DNA from 3 places in the Peribacillus sp. TH27 genome. Region 1 is predicted to be linked to each of the others. Evidence: riboswitches for the same ligand, from Rfam matches in the RefSeq annotation. Region 1 holds a riboswitch; each other region holds the start of a gene.
What was found. Region 1 has a riboswitch for cobalamin ahead of JFU24_RS17020 (ABC transporter substrate-binding protein). Riboswitches for the same ligand answer to the same signal wherever they lie in the genome.
Positions count from the first base shown of each region.

Region 1 (6,564 bases):
AAACAGTAAAGTAGGGAATGAATATGAAAAAATGGAAAACGCTCCTGTTCTGGATTTTACCAATTGCTATGGTTATTTTGTCTCTAAGCATTGGACGTTACGGAATGGATTTAGGGACTCAAATCAAGATATTACTATCAACTTTTCTTCCAATTGACCATACTTGGACGCAGATGGAAGAAACAGTGGTCCTGCAAATACGCCTGCCGCGTATTTTGCTTGCCTTGTTAATAGGTGCTGGTCTTTCAATCGCAGGTGCCTCATTCCAAGGTATGTTTGGCAACCCGTTGGTTAGTCCGGATATCCTTGGGGTTTCGGCTGGTGCCGGGTTTGGGGCTTCCCTTGGGATTCTATTACTAGGTCATGGCTTCGCTACACAAGTGATGGCACTTGGTTTCGGCCTAGCGGCAATCGTCTTTACCTTCGTGATTAGCGGAAAAAAAGATTCACCTGTTTTCATGCTTGTTCTGGCTGGTGTCGTTACATCGGCATTATTCCAGGCGTTGATTTCCTTGATTAAATTCGTCGCTGACCCGGAAGCAAAACTGCCAGCGATTACTTACTGGCTGATGGGAAGTCTTGGTACGGCAACATATAAGGACTTGTATATCGGGGGACCGATTATCCTTGTGGGCATTCTGATTCTATATTCCCTTCGTTGGAGAATAAATTTATTGACGTTGCCTGAGGATGAAGCTAAATCACTTGGTATTCCAGTAACACGTTTGAAATGGACAGTTATTTTTGGCGCAACACTTATTACTGCTGCCTCAGTTGCGATAGGCGGTATCATTGGCTGGGTTGGGTTAATTATTCCTCACGTTGCAAGAATGCTAGTTGGTAATAACAATCAACTAGTCTTACCAGTATCTCTTTCAATCGGTGGAGCCTATTTATTGTTGATTGATAATCTGGCTCGCTCGGTAACGGCTACAGAAATTCCACTCTCAATCTTGACGGCAATTATAGGTGCACCATTTTTCGCAATATTGCTTAGAAAAACAGGAGGTGGCTGGTCATGAGAATTGAGGTGCAGGGAGGAAATTACTTTTATGCTCGGAAAAAAGAAGAAGTTCCTTACCTTTACCAAACAGACATTAACTTTTCGCTGAATGACGGAGAGATAATGGCGATACTAGGACCAAACGGTGCAGGAAAGACAACGATGTTAAAATGCATCACAGGTCTTCTGGACTGGAAAAAAGGTCAAACGCTCATTGATGGAAAGCCGCTTCCTTCGCTTTCACGCAAAACCGTCTGGAAACGGATTGGTTATGTTCCGCAGGCGCATAAAATGGTATTTGGTTTTACACTCGAAGAATTGGTCATTATGGGAAGAGCCCCATACATCAGTGCGCTTGCCCAGCCTTCCGTGAAGGACCGTGAAGCCGCTCACCTAGCCCTGGAAACTGTAGGGATTGGCCATCTTGCTGGGAAGTCCTGCAATACAGTCAGTGGTGGTGAGTTGCAACTAGCGTTGATTGCACGTACGCTGGTATCAGACCCGGAAGTGCTCATTCTCGATGAACCGGAATCCCATCTTGATGTTCAAAAGCAGGTTGTGATTTTACAGACATTAAAGCGTTTGTCACAAGAAAAGAAAATCTCTTGTATCATAAACACGCATTACCCAAACCATGCGTTTTTCCTTGCTGACCATGTGTTAATGACAGCCAAACAAAAGCCGGTCGTTTACGGAGAAGTCCAGGAAGTCATGACAGAATCCCGGATGAAGGAATACTTCGGAATTGAAATGAAGAAGATTATTTATGAAGAAGATGAGAACTTTTTTATTGAAACGATGGTGCCGAAAGATTTAGGCATTCCGCGTGATCAAAATACTTGTCGATTTACTAGTTAAAAAAAGGCAGCCACCGGGTTGCCTTTTTTTTCGCTAAATGGAATACTTTATTATTTACTAGTTTTCTGGTACTATTATGCTAGAAAAAATTAGGAGAATGATAGTGGGAAAATACAGAGTTTTATTGATGGTAGCATTGCTGGGAATTTTAATTTTGCCTTCATGCTCACAAGGGGTTTTAGAGAATATAGGTACAAAGACGGCTGCACCGATTGCGGAAGATAACATTGAAGTGGTTGCAGCAGCGGAGAATGACGTCGGGCAGAATTCGGAGGACAGATTATATCCTGAACAGATCGATACGAGAAACTGGATAAGAGCCGAGTCCACGGTTCAACTTCCAATATTGATGTATCATAGTATTTCTGAAGGTAATAACCTTCGGGTACCAAGAGAGGAATTTCAATCACAAATGAACTGGCTTCGGGAGAATGATTACTATACATTATCCCCTAGGGAAGCATTTCTTGTTTTAACGGAAAATCGGATGCCAAGTGAAAAGTGTGTCTGGCTTACTTTTGATGATGGCTATACAGATAATTACACGGAGGCTTTTCCTATATTAAAAGAATATAATATGAAAGCTACTGTTTTTATGATCGGGAAATCTATTGAAAAAAGTCATCACCTGACGGAAGAACAAATGGTGGAGATGAGCGAGAATGGGATTTCTATTGAAAGTCATACTATCAACCATCTTGAGCTTAACCGTATGACGGTAGGGCAGCAGGAAGCTGAAATGGTACAGTCAAAGGATTTATTCGATCGTATTCTCCAACAGGACACGACAGTACTTTCATATCCTGTTGGTCGGTATAACGAGGAGAGCCTTAGGTTGTCAGAAGAAGCTGGATACAAGATGGCAGTAACCACCGAAGCTGGTGGAGCTTCAAGGGACCAAGGGATGCATGCACTGCACCGAGTTCGGATTTCACCCGGATTATCAGTCGATGGATTTGCAGCGCTGATTGAAAATGCATCACGTTATTAATTGAAGACAAGGTATTTCGGAATCAGTCTGAAAAATCATATAATAATCATTTCTTACATAGTGTATAATGAAAAGCAGTGAAAATTATATACATATGAACGATTTGGTGTCTTAATGACTTAAAAGGGAAGTTGGTGAAATACCAACGCGGTCCCGCCACTGTAAATGGGAGTTAGCGGCTGTGTACCACTGTATGTGAGATATGGGAAGGTGCCGTTGACGATGACCATTAGCCAGGAGACCTGCCAAGATTCGTACACCTGTAACCTACGCGGATGGGAAGGTGTGTGGCAGACCTTCTGAGTCCGTAATTATATTGTTGCCATACAAGCATCTTCCGTTTGACGGGAGATGCTTTTGTTTTGAAATTCGCTTCTTCACTTCAGGGTGCGTTTTCTTTAGGTGGTCGGAAATTGAATTAAAAGATTGTGGGGGATGTAAAATGAAGAAAATCTATGGTCTGATTCTAGTGATGTTACTAACTGCAGGTATGATGGTTGGTTGCAATGATACATCAAAAGAAGGAACGAAAGAAAAGCAACAAACGAATCATACTGAAAACCAAGCTTTCCCGATTACGATAAAAGATGCAACGGGTGAAAAAGTAACGATAGAAGAACAACCAAAGAAAATTGTTACATTGATACCAAGTAATACAGAAGTGGTCTTTGCACTTGGTTTGGGTAAAAAGGTTGTTGGTGTATCCGACAATGATAATTACCCGGAAGAAACGAAAGAAATTGAAAAAGTTGGCGGAATGGAAATGAACACGGAGTTAATCGTTTCCTTAAAGCCTGATCTTGTTCTTGCTCATGCATCCAGTGCCCATAATTCGAATGAGGGATTGCAGCAGCTTAAGGATGCTGGAATAGATGTCCTTGTAGTCAATGATGCACAAAGCTTTGACGAAGTGTATGAGTCTATTGATATGATTGGACAGGCAACGGGAGAACATGATAAGGCAAAAGAAATCGTTGCGAATATGAAAATGAAACTGAAGAAAATTCAGGAAAAAGCTAAATCCGTTAAGGATGAGGAAAGAAAAACCGTTCTAGTAGAGGTTTCGCCATCACCGGATATTTATACACCTGGAAAAAATACATTCATGAATGAAATGCTTAACATAATTTCAGCGAAAAATGCAGCAGCCGAATTGGACGGGTGGGCGAAAATTGACGAAGAGTCTATGATTGCTGCAAATCCGGATGTCATTATTACAACATATGGTTATTATACAAAAGATCCAATCAGTGAAGTGACGGGCCGAAAAGGATGGGAAGATGTAGCTGCTGTTAAGGATGGTCAAGTCTTTGATGTCCATTCTGACTTAGTGACCCGTTCTGGTCCACGCTTAATAGAGGGAGTAGAGGAACTTGCCAAATCAGTCTATCCGAACCTATTTGACAACTAAGTGGGCGTTTGCTTATTTGATTGCGTTATTGTTTTTGCTTTTCGCAATGACGATTGGCATTTCCTTTGGTTCGGTGTCAGTACCGATTCCCGCGCTTATACAAATTATCGGCAAGGAATTTTTTCATTTACCAATCTCAGTTGAGCCAGATGTGATGCTGACGAATATCGTAATGAACATCCGCCTGCCACGTGTATTACTTGCAGGTTTGGTTGGGGCTTCGCTTGCGATTGCCGGGGCAGCCTTTCAGGGACTGCTCAGGAACCCGCTTGCTGACCCCTACACATTAGGGATTTCATCAGGAGCATCAGTAGGCGCTGTATTGACATTGTTTTTGAATATATCATTGCCGTTGATCGGTTTATATACCCTACCGGCGTTAAGTATTATGTTTTCATTGCTTACGATTTTCTGTGTGCTAACTTTTGCGAGAAAAATGGATCGATCGATGAAAGTAGAAACAATTATTTTAACCGGAATCATTTTCAGCTCGTTTTTAAGTGCCTTCATCTCATTAATGATTGCGTTGACGGGCGAGGAATTAAGACAAATCATCGGATGGCTGATGGGAAGCGTTTCAATGCGCGGCTGGAATTATATCGCGATTATTTTGCCGTTTTTTATCATTGGTTCGTTGATCTTGATTATGAATACCCAAGAATTGAATGCGATGACGTTTGGGGAAGATCGTGCAAAGCATTTGGGTGTGAATGTTCAGCGGAGAAAAATGTGGATTCTGATAGCTGGTTCGATATTAACTGGGGCAGCTGTTGCTGTTTCGGGAACGATTGGCTTTGTAGGATTGGTTATTCCTCATTTGGTTCGTAGGATTTGGGGGCCAGATCATAAGCATTTGTTGCCGTTATCTTTGCTCGTAGGAAGCGGATTTTTAATTTTGGCTGACCTTGTAGCAAGGACGATTATTGCACCTTCGGAACTGCCGATTGGTGTAATTACCTCACTTATCGGGGCCCCGGCATTTGCCCTGATTTTATTAAAGAGACGGAGAGAAGGGTAGAATTCATGCTTGAAGTTAAAGGGTTAACAGGTGGATATGGCAATAAAGCTGTTTTGGACTCTGTCTCTTTTGACGTACATAAAGGGGAATTATTTGGGATTCTCGGTCCAAATGGCAGCGGAAAAACGACGCTATTAAGTATGCTTAGCGGGGTTCTCGATTATAAGGTAGGAAGCATACGAATAAGGGGAAGAGACTTGAAGGAGTATTCGGCCAAACAACTTGCACAAGTTATAGCCGTGTTGCCTCAACATTCCTCATTAGCCTTTTCTTATACGGTAAAAGAGACTGTTTCTCTTGGCCGTTATGCTCACCAAACAGGCTGGTTTCATAGTTGGACTTCTGAGGATGAGGTGATTGTCCAACGTGTGATGAAGCAAACGGGAGTCGCGGATTTTCAGGATCTTCATTTTGAACGATTATCAGGCGGTGAGAGACAGCGGGTCTTATTGGCACAAGCACTTGCCCAAGAACCGGAAATTCTTTTTTTAGATGAACCAACGAACCACTTGGATCTTTCCTATCAAAAGGAGCTTCTTGATTTAATGAGGAAAATGGCCAAGGAGCTGGAGCTAACAGTTATCTCAATCTTCCATGACTTGAATTTGGCCGGCTTGTACTGTGATCGGCTGATGTTGCTTGAAAAAGGACAAATTCAAGTCATTAATGTGCCGAATGAAGTGCTCCAACAGGAACGGATCCAGGAGGTATACCGGACGACGATTGAAAAACATCCGCATCCTGCCCTACCGAAGCCGCAAATGTTCATTGTCCCGGAAAAGCATGTCTGTGATTTCGCACCTTTGGAAATTGATGAAACCTATTTGACGGTGGGCAACGAAATAATTCAATTGAATTCACCAATTTCGCTTAGAACGATGTCTTCTGGTGTGACCGGTTCAGGAACGGGCTGGCATCAACATTTCGTGAATAGGCATGTCCATCGTGATTATAATTACGAGGATCATTTTGCTGAAATGGCTGACTTTTTAAAAACACACGGTTTTGAACCGCAGGAAACGGTCGGAATGATGACAGCTGTCTTTCTCGATACGGTGGCCTTCAAGTTTTTAAGAGATGATGATTTCTCGGTTTTTATCATTGTGACGGCTGGAGTAGGGAATGCCATCGACGCCTCTTTAGCTGACCAACATTCTTGGATTTCCACTCCAGGAACCATAAATACATGGATCTTTGTAAATGGGCACTTGGCAGAAGAGGCCTTTATCCACAGCATTGTCACCGCGACCGAGGCAAAAGTAAAAGCGCTTCATGATTTGCGT
Region 1 is NZ_JAEKEV010000002.1:3,251,642-3,258,205, forward strand. It holds gene JFU24_RS17000 (ABC transporter substrate-binding protein) at 1-9, shown strand, start outside; gene JFU24_RS17005 (FecCD family ABC transporter permease) at 24-1,022, shown strand; gene JFU24_RS17010 (ABC transporter ATP-binding protein) at 1,019-1,861, shown strand; gene JFU24_RS17015 (polysaccharide deacetylase family protein) at 1,989-2,852, shown strand; cobalamin riboswitch at 2,940-3,116, shown strand; gene JFU24_RS17020 (ABC transporter substrate-binding protein) at 3,295-4,263, shown strand; gene JFU24_RS17025 (FecCD family ABC transporter permease) at 4,226-5,281, shown strand; gene JFU24_RS17030 (heme ABC transporter ATP-binding protein) at 5,287-6,564, shown strand, end outside.

Region 2 (6,564 bases), 1.4 Mb from region 1:
TTTTTAAAGGAAGTATTTGACCCTCAGGAAGCCGCACGTTTGCACCAAAAGCTTATAAGACTTGCTAAAAAAACTGCCCATACTTTGGCAGAAAATCATGATGATTTATTCGGGGAGCTCGGAATCGATTTAGCACTTGATGTTGACACACACCCTTGGATTATTGAAGTGAACTCGAAACCTTCGAAAAAATTTCAGGGCAACTATGAAACCTTTCGTCCATCAGTAAAGTCCATTGTTGAATTTATGCTTACTCTTGACCGAGAAAACCATCCATAAAAGGAGTTGCTGGCACGTGTTAATAGGATTAATGGCAACGTCAGATACACATGAAAATCATTATTTTACTGAAATAGCAAAAGCAGCTAAATCATTTAATATGAATGTATGTAAATTCACACCCGAGAATATTGATATCGATGTGAAGAAAGTTCGAGGAGAACGTTTTGATGCCGAAAAGGAAACATGGCGCTCTGAATCATTTGATCTCCCTGATTTTGTATATGACCGCTGTTTCCATGGCTTATCTCGTGTTTCGACGGAAATGCGCGATAAAATCAATTGGTTAAAAGTTAACTCAAGTTTCCTTGGCCTTGGCCTTCCAGGAAAGTGGGAAGTTTATCAAATTTTAAAAAAACATCCCCTGCTAGAGGCATTTTTTCCAGAAACCGTTCAAGTTACCACACCTGAAGAAATCAGCGGGCATTTGGAACGTCTGGATAAAATTATTATCAAACCAGAGTTTGGAGCAGGTGGTACGGGAATCTATCTTCTCACAAAAACCGAAGGCGGCACATTGGTGTCCATGACAAAAAAGGGCACCAAATACGACCGTAAATTTGACTCTAAATCTCAACTGAACAAATGGCTGCAGCATTTATTAAATCGATATAGTTACCTTTGTCAGCCTTATTTAGAACTTTGCAACCAGAAAAAGGAACCGTTCGATTTACGAATTTTACTTCAAAAAAACGAAAAAAATCAGTGGATGGAACGCGGCAGAGGCATTCGCCTGGGACAACAAGATGGAATCACCTCCAATTTAGCCACTGGTGGGGAAGCTATTTCGCTCGAGGCTTTCATCAAAAAAAATCCTGAATCTATTCCAATTGCTGCCGAACAAAAAATCCAGCATATCCTCCGTACCTTACCTGTCGAAACCGAAGCCGTTTTTGAAAGGCTATTTGAGCTAGGAATCGACCTAGGCATTGATAAAAAAGGGCAAATATGGATAATGGATATTAACTCAAAACCAGGTAGGAAAATCATCCAAACACTTCAACCTGAATCGATGAAGGATATCCATCGCGCACCGTTCCAATATAGCCAATTTTTAGCCGATCATCTTCAGAAAGCAGGTGAATAGAGAGTGAGAAAGACTTATCCTGCCGAGATTGCCGATACTCCCGGCAACGTTCTCTTCTATCCATCAGAGCTTGGAGATTTGGCAGAGATTGAATTAATATATTTTGGCCAGCATTCATGTCCTGCCATTGTTAAACAAAATCCTGCAATCAAGCAAACAATCGTCCTGTCAGAAAGTCTCGCGGAATCTTTAATATTTACTCAGGTCGATATGCCTCTACATCTATTTATATACGGTAAGAGCATTCATATTGGGCCAGTCGTCGGGATATTTTCATCAGGTTTTACCGGCATTTCAAACAAACCGCTCGGGGAACGTTCAGATTTTTTTTCAAAACTCCTTTCTCTGAGCCAAACAACAGGCTGTATCCCTTTTGTTTTCGGTGAAAATGTAATCAATTGGGAAAAAGAAACAATCAAGGGCTATGTCTATGAGAACGATGACTGGAATATTAACGAATTTCCTTTTCCAAATGTCATCTATGACCGGCTCCCTAACCGTTTGACGGAAAACCGGGATGGCCCTAAGGAAGTGAAACAGAAATTCCAAAAAGAGTATACAATTCCTTGGTACAATCCAGGTTTTTTTAATAAATGGGATATAAATGAACGGTTATGTGCGGATGAGCGGGCACTTCCTTTTTTACCGGAAACGTATCCTTTTCAATCTCTGTCCGTCGTAGAAACCCTGCTTTCTCATTACCGCCAAGTTTATATAAAGCCTATTCATGGCAGCCTTGGGCTTGGAATTCACCAAATTCTTTATGATAAACATGAAAATGTCTACTATTGTCGTTATAAAAATGATGCTCAGGAAAATAAATTGCAAAAGTTTTCTACTTTAGAATCCATTGTTAAACACATCTTTCATAATCGACCGCTTGAAAATCTCATTGTGCAGCAGGGCATACCATTAATTCGTTCTTCAAAACGACCTGTAGATTTCCGAGTGCATACGAACAAGGACAGCAAGGGAATTTGGCAGGTAACTGCAATCGCCGCAAAAATAGCCGGCGCTGGAAGCGTTACTACCCACATTAAAAGCGGAGGTGTCATCAAGACGATTGCCGAGCTATATGGTGATGATGATGAGGCGAAAGAAGTCGAACGAAAGCTTTCGGAAGCCGCCCTAATATTAAGTGAAAGTATTGAAGAGCACTTAGATGGCATCATTGCAGAAATCGGTTTTGATTTTGGATTAGATAAAAAAGGGCAAGTTTGGATGTTTGAAGCTAATTCTAAACCAGGACGTTCAATCTTTTCCCATCCAAAACTCAAAGAGTTCGAGCTGCTAACAAGAAAGCTCAGCCTTGATTATGCTATTTATCTTACGGAACAAACCATTACAAATGCTGTCGGTGTGCAGAGATGAATATTTTTTACGATATTCCAACTGAAAGCTGGTACCACGACCAAGAAAGCATGCAACTATTCGCCGGCGCGGAAAAAGAGGAAATACACTATAAACAGAATCAAAATAATCAAACACTTATTCCTATTTCTATTTTTCCAGGTAGCCGGATGCTCGTCGTCGGAATTTTAACTTCTTCAAATCCCAAAAAGGAATCAGGAATAGGGGGAAACTTGACCCTTTTTCAGGATTTATCCCTATATTTGTTGGAACATGGGATTTTAGTGTTTGTATTTACGGTTGAGACCTTTCATTCCATCCCTGTAAAAGGCTTCCTTTTTTCCTCCATTTCAAACAAATGGATCGAGGTTAAGATGCCGCTTCCCGATATAGTTTATAACCGAATTCCCTCAAGGGGCTTCGAGGCATCAGAGGATTTTCAACGGCTTATCAACTACTTTCAAGATCATGGTATGAACCTTTTCAATCCTTGTTTTTTAGATAAATATATGATGTATGAAGCATTGATGGAAGATGGCTCCCTCACCAACCATCTTCCATCAACAATTATCCTAGGTGATTGCGATGGACTGAGGGCTTTTTTAAAATCCCACAGACATATTTACCTAAAACCATCTAAAGGAAGCCAAGGGAAAGGTATTTACACACTAATCGAGAATCCTGATGAAACTCTTCAGTTTAATAGCCTAAAACATAGTGAATCCTTCCCAAATTTCTCCTCATTTTGGGAGCATAAAAAAATGCTACTGATGAGAAGAGCCTATCTCGCCCAACGCGCGGTTATACCAAAGAAACTGAATGGACATCGTTATGATTACCGAGTTCTCGTTCATTATGAAAATGGGTTCTATAAAATTACTGGTAAGGCTGTACGGATGTCACAAACCCAGGAAATCACAACCCATACTCCAAGAGGCGGGAAACTTTTCCCTTACAAAAACTTGCAATCGAGGAATTTAAACCGGAAGTTGGCGTACATTGCTCAAAAGTGCGGTCTGATTCTTTCGAAGAAATTCGGCTTTCTCGGGGAATTCTCTATTGATATTGGCGAAGATTCAACAGGATCACTCTTCATTTACGAAGTAAACTCTAAACCCATGCAATTTGATGAAGAAGAAATTGAAGCAAGCCGACTCTTGCATTTGAAAAACCTGTTTATTGAATTAACTTTATTAAATCAAACGAGAAAATAACCTCCATCTGCCGTTTTCCATTATAATGAAATGAGAGACAGCTTATATGGAGGTTATACATATGATTACTCATTTTCAATGGGCACCATTACATAAAAATTTACCAGGTTGGAAAATTTCCTTTTACTTTAACAAGCAGGCCGTCCAAGCCTTATACCATAAAGACGGGTCCATAGAATGGACTGCCAATCCCCCTTCAGAAACAGACGAAGCTAAGCTCAAAAGCATCATACATGACTTAATGGTCTATCATGTATATGAATAAGTTAGTGCTAAACTCCTCATTTCATTCATGAGGACTTACTCAGAATAAAAAGCCCTCTTTTGCCTACACTATAAAAAAGGTTAGGAGGGATTTCTTTTGGATAAAGAAGAATTCACATTTTTGAAGGATACCGAATATGAAGGCAAGAACTCTGCTTTCTTAGACATCGACCGTTACATCAATGAAGGGCTGGCTGGCGGGAATGTTTATGCAGCTGCTGACCTTCAGAACATTGAAGAAGCCCATGATTTTTATGATGAAACCGAGCCAAACAAGAATAAATAATTAGTGTCCGGAGCCTCCTTTAGGTGGCTCCTTTTTATTAAACTGTCAACTCCTCCTTTAGACCGAACATTTCCTTATTAATTATTCCATAAGCCTTTTCAAGATTAAGTAAATACTCTACTTTTTCTTTTGAATTTTTTGCCTTCACATTAATTTCCTTGTTCAACCTTGCATGATTTTCGCTTAAAGAAATCATTTTTTCCCCAGAAAAATTATACATAATCTGAGCTTTTAAAAAATCCGTAAAGTATCTAACTGTTCCAAACATGCATTACCCCCCTTAAATTTTGTTCATAAAGAAAACTTTTCTCCTATTCCATAGAGAGACGAGATTTCCTTATGATTTTGTTAAAAAATCGACTATTATAACTGATTACATCTAAAAAAATAAAAAAACAACTTCCCGATTAGAAGTTGTTAGAGTGCAAACGAAAACATAACAAAAAACAAACATGAATTTTCCATTTTTCAAAAAATGAAAAACATGCTCTTGTCAATTCTCGCACTTAACACCTCCTATCCTCGTAGGTTTATGATGCTGTGCTAAAAATAGGCAGGTATCCTGGCTCATGATCATCGCTTTTCGAACCTTCCCATCCCCTTTTGCAGAAGACAGTGGCATTACTCGAATCGCTCTCATATACAGTTGCGGGACAGCGCCGGATTCTAACCGGACTTCCCTTTTAAGCAGATAATCTTCAATATATTATCTGCACCTTTTTCTAGACGTATTTAATTTTCAGTTTAAATGTATTAAATTATCCCTTAAATTACAATGCGTGCTTCTGAAAGGAAATTGATTAGCACCTCTTCAATTACACAAAATCACTAATTAGTATTTCGCTCCATTATCCTTATTAATCAATATCTTTTCTTTTAATATCGATGTGATAATATGCTCCGAATCCCATTCGTGGCCAGATATCTCGATGAGCGGATATTGATTCGGCAAAACAATTTGCTGGATTTCATGAACTGCCAAGCCTTGATTATGTAATCGTAAAATTTCACCACGCAGGTTTTCCAAATAGTCGAGCTTTCTTTGAAACATTTCCTTCCCATTAGGGACATGACCGGCATGACAACAAAAAACCTCTCCAAAATCATATTGAAGTAATCTATTTATGGAATCGATGATAACAGGGACAGATTCTTCCCGTAAAACAAGCTTTGTTTTCGGTGTAACGAATAGGTCACCTGAAAACAGCATGCCATTACTGTGATTCAAATACACCATATGGTCCTTAGCATGACCTGGGGTAAAGATTGGCTCCCACGTTTGGGTACGGGAATGAACAGTCCTCCCCAACGGCTCAGCTTTGAAGCCGTCTCTCCTTCCCCAAAAAGCTTTGCGATAATCAGGATATTCAGCATCCTTGGCACAAACATCAATCGACATCGGATGAATATACATGGGAACTTTTTTATGTTCCTGTATCCAGGCCGCACCGCCAGTATGGTCCTCATGATAATGCGTTAGCGCCACTAAATCGAAGTCGGCTGATTCATAGAAAGGGATAAGTTCTTCCAATAAAATTTGGGCTCCCGTATCAATCAATAGGCCGTCTGTTAAAAAAACATATACACTCATCCCCGACTTTATTCCTTCAGGGGTCCCTTGTACACAAACCACATCATTTATCGTTTTAATCTCTAGCATGGCTTCCCTCCTCATCAATTGTATAAAAATAGTTTAATATCCTATTTCCCCCTTGTTCATTACAATAAATGTAATATCCCTCCATACTTTTTACAAGCAAATAGTATTTTCCTAGCAAAGACCCGTAGTATATTTTCCGGTAGAATCAAGGCACTTTTTGAAACCATTGTCATTGATTTAAGGTATTCTATTATGCAACTAAGAAAAGAAACAGCAAAAATCTGGCTTCGGTTAAAAGGAAGTTGTTAAGAAAGGGTACTCCGTATTTAAGTTTAGGCGATAAAAAAATTCACGGCTAATCATTAACGCTGAGTAACTATCAATATTACCTTGGTTGATAAAAAAGCTAAAGCATTCATGATACAGACTTTGAAACAATACTTTCCTGACAAAAACTTCACGTAATTATTAAAAAAAATCGACA
Region 2 is NZ_JAEKEV010000002.1:1,823,472-1,830,035, forward strand. It holds gene JFU24_RS10205 (YheC/YheD family endospore coat-associated protein) at 1-279, shown strand, start outside; gene JFU24_RS10210 (YheC/YheD family endospore coat-associated protein) at 296-1,366, shown strand; gene JFU24_RS10215 (YheC/YheD family endospore coat-associated protein) at 1,370-2,737, shown strand; gene JFU24_RS10220 (YheC/YheD family endospore coat-associated protein) at 2,734-3,930, shown strand; gene JFU24_RS10225 (YheE family protein) at 3,992-4,195, shown strand; gene JFU24_RS10230 (hypothetical protein) at 4,292-4,480, shown strand; gene JFU24_RS10235 (hypothetical protein) at 4,518-4,748, opposite strand; cobalamin riboswitch at 5,016-5,215, opposite strand; gene JFU24_RS10240 (MBL fold metallo-hydrolase) at 5,313-6,140, opposite strand.
Region 2: it holds a riboswitch for cobalamin, as region 1 does, so the genes downstream of both, JFU24_RS10235 (hypothetical protein) here and JFU24_RS17020 (ABC transporter substrate-binding protein) in region 1, are expected to answer to the same signal.

Region 3 (6,564 bases), 2.6 Mb from region 1:
ATTGTATTCGCGTACTCTATCCAATAAAGGACCTCAATATGCAAGCTAAGCTCTCCTCACAAGAAAAGAGGGGAGTTTTTGCTTTCTTCCAGCTGCACTACCACTACCTTAATGAATGATATTTGCATATGTTTTTTATGTACGGATGATAGATGATAAAACGTATAAATCCGTTCTCTTCAGTAGGAGTTAATATGTTTTAAAAAACAGAAAGGAAATCAATTCTTTTCATGAACTTTTTAAGTAGGGATCCAACTGTTTTCCCGCTATTGAACCATGAAGCCCTATGGTAGAAAGGAGAAAATATGATCAATCAGGCTTCAAGCCTACTCTTAGTGGAGAAGCACCCTTACATCTTATTGAAGGCCTATTGGAGTTAGCGACTCCTGTTCATGCACAAGTATATTCAAGAGTTCATCAAGTTCTTGGCTCAAATGTAATGTTTTTGGTGAGGTGAATCCATGTTTCAAGGCTGTATTTATTAATTATTTCCTCATTGTATCTATTTTATTATGTAGCAGTTCCATACTTTCCAACGAAAATCCCCTCAAAACCTTTCCTTTATTGTAGTATATTTATTATTACATAAATTAGGATGATTTTAAATATTATAGTAAGTATTTACTTATTAAAAGTAAACAAATTCTGGCGGGAGCAATACAAATCTTCCTCACTATCATTCGATATATGTAATTACAGATAACTATTCATATAAAATTATTACTTCCATACATAACGAGCCGTTAAAAAACATCAGGACTTTAATTTGATATAGCATAAATTTGCAATAAAGAATATAATTTGTATTAGGTAAACTTTTTTTGATTTTATTTTCATATAGTGAATATCTCCATTTTGAGAGAGTTGTATTCGTAAAACTGTATAATTTAGGAGAATTTAATATTTGTTGAATTTTAAAGAGAACCTCTTTATTCTCCTTTTTACTAACTGTATTTCGTTTATTGCTAGATGGATAGGATTAGTAGCTGGGTTTATCAAAAATTACTTAGAGATGAAACTAATAAAGTGTTAAGAAGTAACAAATGGTTTCGACAAAATAATTTTAGGATAGACAAGCTCTATTATTTACTATGAAGATGAGGGAAAATTTCATATAGTATTGGAATGGGTATATTCGTTTAAAAGCGAATATTTAAAAGGGAAGCCGGTGCAAAATCCGGCACGGTCCCGCCGCTGTAATGGTGAGTCCTATGCAAGAAAGTCACTGGATAATATCCGGGAAGACGCATGGAGATGATGAACCTAAGTCAGAAAACCTGCCCGTTCTAAAAATGCTGTTAAACCTACGGGAGATAGGGAGGTGTTAGAGTGCTAGAAGACGAATTTGTTCTTAAATTATAAGCATTTCTGACCGTTAAATCTGGTTGGAAATGCTTTTTTATATTTCGTGATTTTTCAAATAGATAAAATTCCATAATTGAAGGTGAGAAAACATGTTTTTACTACGGTCTAGTTTATTCCATTCTTTTGTTGGACTACTAGTAATTTTCACAATTTTTGTTACTGGTTGCAGCAACACAACAATAGATCAAGAAAATACATCAAATAAAGATAAACAAAAAGTTGTTACTTTTTCATGGCCTGGGGATATAGGTGACTTAAATCCACACACATATTTTCCGAATGAGTTTTTTTCCCAGGCTATGGTATATGAATCCCTAGTTTATTACGGTGAAGGCGGAGAAATTCAGCCTTGGCTTGCAGAGAGCTGGGATATATCGAAAGATGGAAAAGAATATATATTCCATCTGAGGAAAGATGTTAAATTTTCCGATGGTTCCCTCTTTAATGCTGCAATCGTTAAGAAAAACTTTGATACCATTTTAGATAATCGCAAACAACATGAATGGGTGGAATTAATTAACCAAATCAAAGGTACTGAAATAATAGATGAATATACATTTAAACTTATTTTGAACAACGCGTATTATCCAACTCTTCAAGAACTAACTTACATCAGACCGTTGAGATTTGTAGGAGAAGCTGCTTTTCCTGACAGTCAAAACACATTTAAGGACGGACTCAAGTCTCCGATTGGCACAGGACCGTGGGTATTAAGCGAATATAAGAAAAATGAGTTTGCAGTTTTTAAAAGGAATGAACAGTATTGGGGTACTAAACCTAAAGTAGATAAGGTGGTTGTTAAAGTCATTACTGACGGTGAGTCAAGAGTATTAGCTTTTGAGAAAAAAGAACTCGACTTTATTTTTGGAAACGGAGTCATAAGCCAAGATTCATTCCAATTTTTGAAGAATTCAGGGCAATATGAAACCAAATTGTCAGAACCTACAGCTACAAGAACGCTTCTTCTTAATTCAAACAGAGAAGCGACTAAAGACCTTAAAGTTCGGTTAGCTCTCCAACATGCTTTTAATAAACAGGCTGTTATTGATAAGATCTTTTATGGTATGGAAAAAAAGGCTGATACTTTGTTTCCACCTACTTTGCCATACACGAAAATTAATATAAAGCCATATGAATATGATGCAGAAAAAGCAAAACAGTTATTGGATGAAGCCGGATGGAAACAAGTGAAGGGGAAACCATTTAGAGAAAAAGACGGAAAAGAATTGCAATTGGAATTACTGTTTAATAGTACAGACAACATCCAAAAGTCAATCGCAGAATTTACCCAAGGTGATTTTAGAAAGCTAGGAATAGATGTTAAGTTGACTAGTCAAGAAACTAATACTTTTTGGACAAATGCATTTCAAGGTGAATTTGATTTATTATTTACATCTACTTGGGCTGTACCATTTGATCCACATTCCTATTTAGCTTCTATGACGACAAATACGGAAAATGGTGGTCCAGATTATAACGCTCAATTAGGGTTGCCAGTAAAAAAAGAAATAGACCAGAAAATTAAGAAAGTATTATTAACTACAGACGAAGAAGAGAGAAAAATACTGTATTCAGAAATATTAACGACATTGCACGAACAAGCAATTTATTTACCGATATCTTATCAGTCTAATATAGCAGTGTATCAAAAAAACATTAGTGGAGTAGATTTTTTACCTCAAGAAGCTGAGGTCCCTTTAACTTCAATTGACGTTAATTGAAGTGGGGATACTTAAAAACAACTTAAGGAGTGCTACATGAGTTGGTTTATTTTTAAACGTCTCACAAGTTTAATTCCAATTTTATTAGGAATTTCGCTCATCACTTTTATCTTGCTTCACTTAATTCCTGGAGATCCGGCAGTAGCTTACTTAAGGGCGTCACATATACCTCCTACGGATGAGACAGTGGCAGCCCTTCGAGTTGAGCTTGGATTAAACAAGCCTTTATATGTCCAGTATTTTGAGTGGCTGGGAAAAGTGTTGCAATTGGATTTAGGGATGTCTTATGTGTCCAATAACTCTGTATGGGAAGAAATTGTGGTACATTTCTTCCCAACAGTTCAATTAACAATTGCTTCGCTTATCTTTATTGTTTTTATTAGTTTACCCTTAGGAATGATTTCTGCTATTTACAAGGGGAAATTTGTTGATCAGTTTAGCAGAATACTAGCCTTTGTAAGTGTCTCTATGCCAACCTTTTGGCTTGGCTTTCTCTTGATCTATTTTTTATCAGTAAAGTTAGATTTATTTCCTGTATTGGGAAGGGGGACTTTGGCTCATCTAGTGCTTCCTTCCTTGACATTGGCTTTTGCGTATATAGGTACGTATATGCGATTGCTTCGGGCTAGCATGCTGGGAAATTTGAATGAGCCATTTGTTGTTTATGCTAGAGCGAGAGGGTTGCGTCAAAGACTAATCGTTATCAGGCATGTCTTAAAAAAGTCCTTACTACCTGTGGTAACTGGACTTGGCATGAGCTTCGGTAACATGCTAAGCGGAGCGGTTATTGTTGAAACAATTTTTGCTTGGCCCGGCATGGGACAGTTATTTGTCACATCTATATTAAATCAAGATTATCCGATGATTCAGGGGTGTGTATTATTTATGGGCGTGATCTTTGTGGTCTGTAATCTTCTTGTGGATCTTACATATTCTTTCCTGGATCCTCGTATACGCTGGGAGGGAGAGAAATAAGAGTGGTGCAAAACGTGAAACGAAAGCTGATGACACATAAGCTCATGATGATCAGCATCATGATTATTTCCTTCCTGACAGTATTGGCTCTTTTTGCTCCTTTTTTGGCTCCTAATGATCCGAACTTGATTGATATCGTTCAGAAGCTGCAAGGGCCCTCCTCTCAGTTTCCATTGGGGACTGATCATTTAGGGAGATGTATTTTGTCCCGATTAATCTATGGAACACGAACCTCGTTGGGAACAGCTTTCCTTGTCATGGGATTAATGATGATTATTAGTATCCCACTTGGTATTTATGCAGGCTTTATAGGGGGGAAGGTTGATTATCTCTTCATGAGAATGTGTGACATACTCATGGCATTCCCAAGCTTTCTTCTGTCCCTTGCTTTAGTCGGAATTTTAGGACCGAGTCTTGGCAATCTGATTTTGGCGATGGTGCTTGTCCAATGGGTTTTTTATGCACGCGTCATTCGAGGTATGGTACTTAGTGTAAAGGAGCAAAACTTTGTCTTAGCAGCCAAAATATGCGGGACACCAAGGAGTAGCATTATCATCAAACATATCTTACCTGCCATCATCTCTCAAGTTGTTGTATTAATCTTTATGGACATCGGAGGAGTTATTTTGGCAATTTCTGGTCTCTCTTTTCTAGGTCTTGGCATACAGCCTCCAGATGCAGAGTGGGGAATGATGATCAATGATAGTAAGCCATTTTTTAGAGAAACCCCTTCATTGATGCTGTACCCTGGGATGATGATCTTCATCGTTGTGATTGCTTTTAACTTGTTTGGCGAAGCTTTGAGGGATGCTCTAGACCTAAAAAAGGAATAGAAGGGAGGATGGAAGATGGGACAAGACCCCATTCTAACTGTAGACAAATTGAATGTTATTGTAACAACACCGTATGGAGTGACTCAAACTGTCCATGATGTCAGTTTTAAGCTGGAGGCTGGTAAAGTGTTGGGCCTTGTCGGAGAAAGTGGATCAGGGAAAACGATGACATGCATGTCTTTGTTAAATCTTTTACCTGAAAAGGCAAAGGTGGTACAAGGGAGTATCAAGTTTAAAAATATTGATCTTTTAAATGTTTCCACAGAAGACTTAAGGAAAGTACGGGGTAGTGAGATCGCTATGATTATGCAAAACCCTATGATCGCCTTTAATCCTGTGAGGACGATAGGGCGGCATTTTATTGAAACACTTAGAACTCATTTGCCCATAACGAAGCAGCAAGCGCGGAAAATGGCTGTGGAGAATTTAGAAAAAACGGACCTGCCTAATCCAGAGAATGTCTTGAAGCAATATCCGTTTCAGCTAAGCGGCGGGATGCTGCAACGGGTTATGATTGCGATTACCATGTCTTTAAGTCCATCTATCATCATTGCTGATGAGCCGACGACTGCACTTGATTCGACAAACCAACTCCAGGTTTTGAAACAGTTGGATAAGTTAAGGAAAGAATACAATACATGCATTTTATTAGTATCACATGATCTAGGGGTGATTGCTCAGTTAGCTGACGAAGTAGCTGTAATGTATGGCGGCTATATCGTTGAGAAAGCACCAGTGTTGAAGTTGTTAAATCGCCCAATGCACCCGTATACCAAAGTCTTGTTAGAATCCAGACTTGGATTAACAAGAAGAAAGATAAAGATTGAAAAACGTGCCAGCGTTTCGCGCCCCAATTTAATAAATAGTGAAAAAACATGCCCTTTTTTAGAACGATGTGAGGACGCAGATTATACATGTTCTAGTTATAATCTTGAATTTAAAGAGTATGAAAAAGACCATATAGTACGATGTGTAAAATCAAGATAATGAGTTAGGTGGATGAAGAGTGAGCTTGCTTGAGTTGAAAGGAATAAAGAAAACATACTTGTTGGGGAACCCTGTTTTTGGGAAGCGTAAATCAGTTGAAGCCATTAAGAGCATCTCTCTAACTATGGAAGAAGGAGTATGTTTAGGCATCGTTGGAGAAAGTGGATCTGGAAAGAGTACCCTGGGCAAAATTATTCTGGGACTGGAAAAGCCGGATCAGGGAGAGGTATGGTTCCAGGGGAAGAGTCTTTATTGTTTAAAAGCAAAAGAATTAAAGGAGTTACGGCGAAATCTGCAAGTTGTCTTTCAAGATTGTTATAGCGCTGTTAACCCAAGACTAACGGTAGGGGAGATCATTGCTGAGCCGTTAAGAAATTACGAAAGGCTTACGTCTGTTCAAGAGAAAAAGAAAGTACAGGAGCTTTTGGAGATCGTTGGGTTATGCCCGGAAGATATTCGTAAATACCCATATCAGTTCAGTGGAGGACAGCTACAAAGAATCAATATCGCAAGAGCGATTGCCTTAAAGCCAAAGTTAATTATTCTTGATGAGGCTGTAAGTGCTTTAGATGTTCTTGTTCAAGTACAAATATTAAATCTTTTGGCACAATTAAAAGAAGAGTTTCAACTTTCATATCTCTTTATTTCCCATGATTTACAGGCAGTCAATTACATCGCAGACC
Region 3 is NZ_JAEKEV010000002.1:692,100-698,663, reverse strand. It holds gene JFU24_RS31205 (Spo0E family sporulation regulatory protein-aspartic acid phosphatase) at 357-482, opposite strand; cobalamin riboswitch at 1,111-1,299, shown strand; gene nikA (nickel ABC transporter substrate-binding protein) at 1,455-3,086, shown strand; gene nikB (nickel ABC transporter permease) at 3,123-4,061, shown strand; gene nikC (nickel transporter permease) at 4,064-4,894, shown strand; gene JFU24_RS04770 (ABC transporter ATP-binding protein) at 4,910-5,881, shown strand; gene nikE (nickel import ATP-binding protein NikE) at 5,901-6,564, shown strand, end outside.
Region 3: it holds a riboswitch for cobalamin, as region 1 does, so the genes downstream of both, nikA (nickel ABC transporter substrate-binding protein) here and JFU24_RS17020 (ABC transporter substrate-binding protein) in region 1, are expected to answer to the same signal.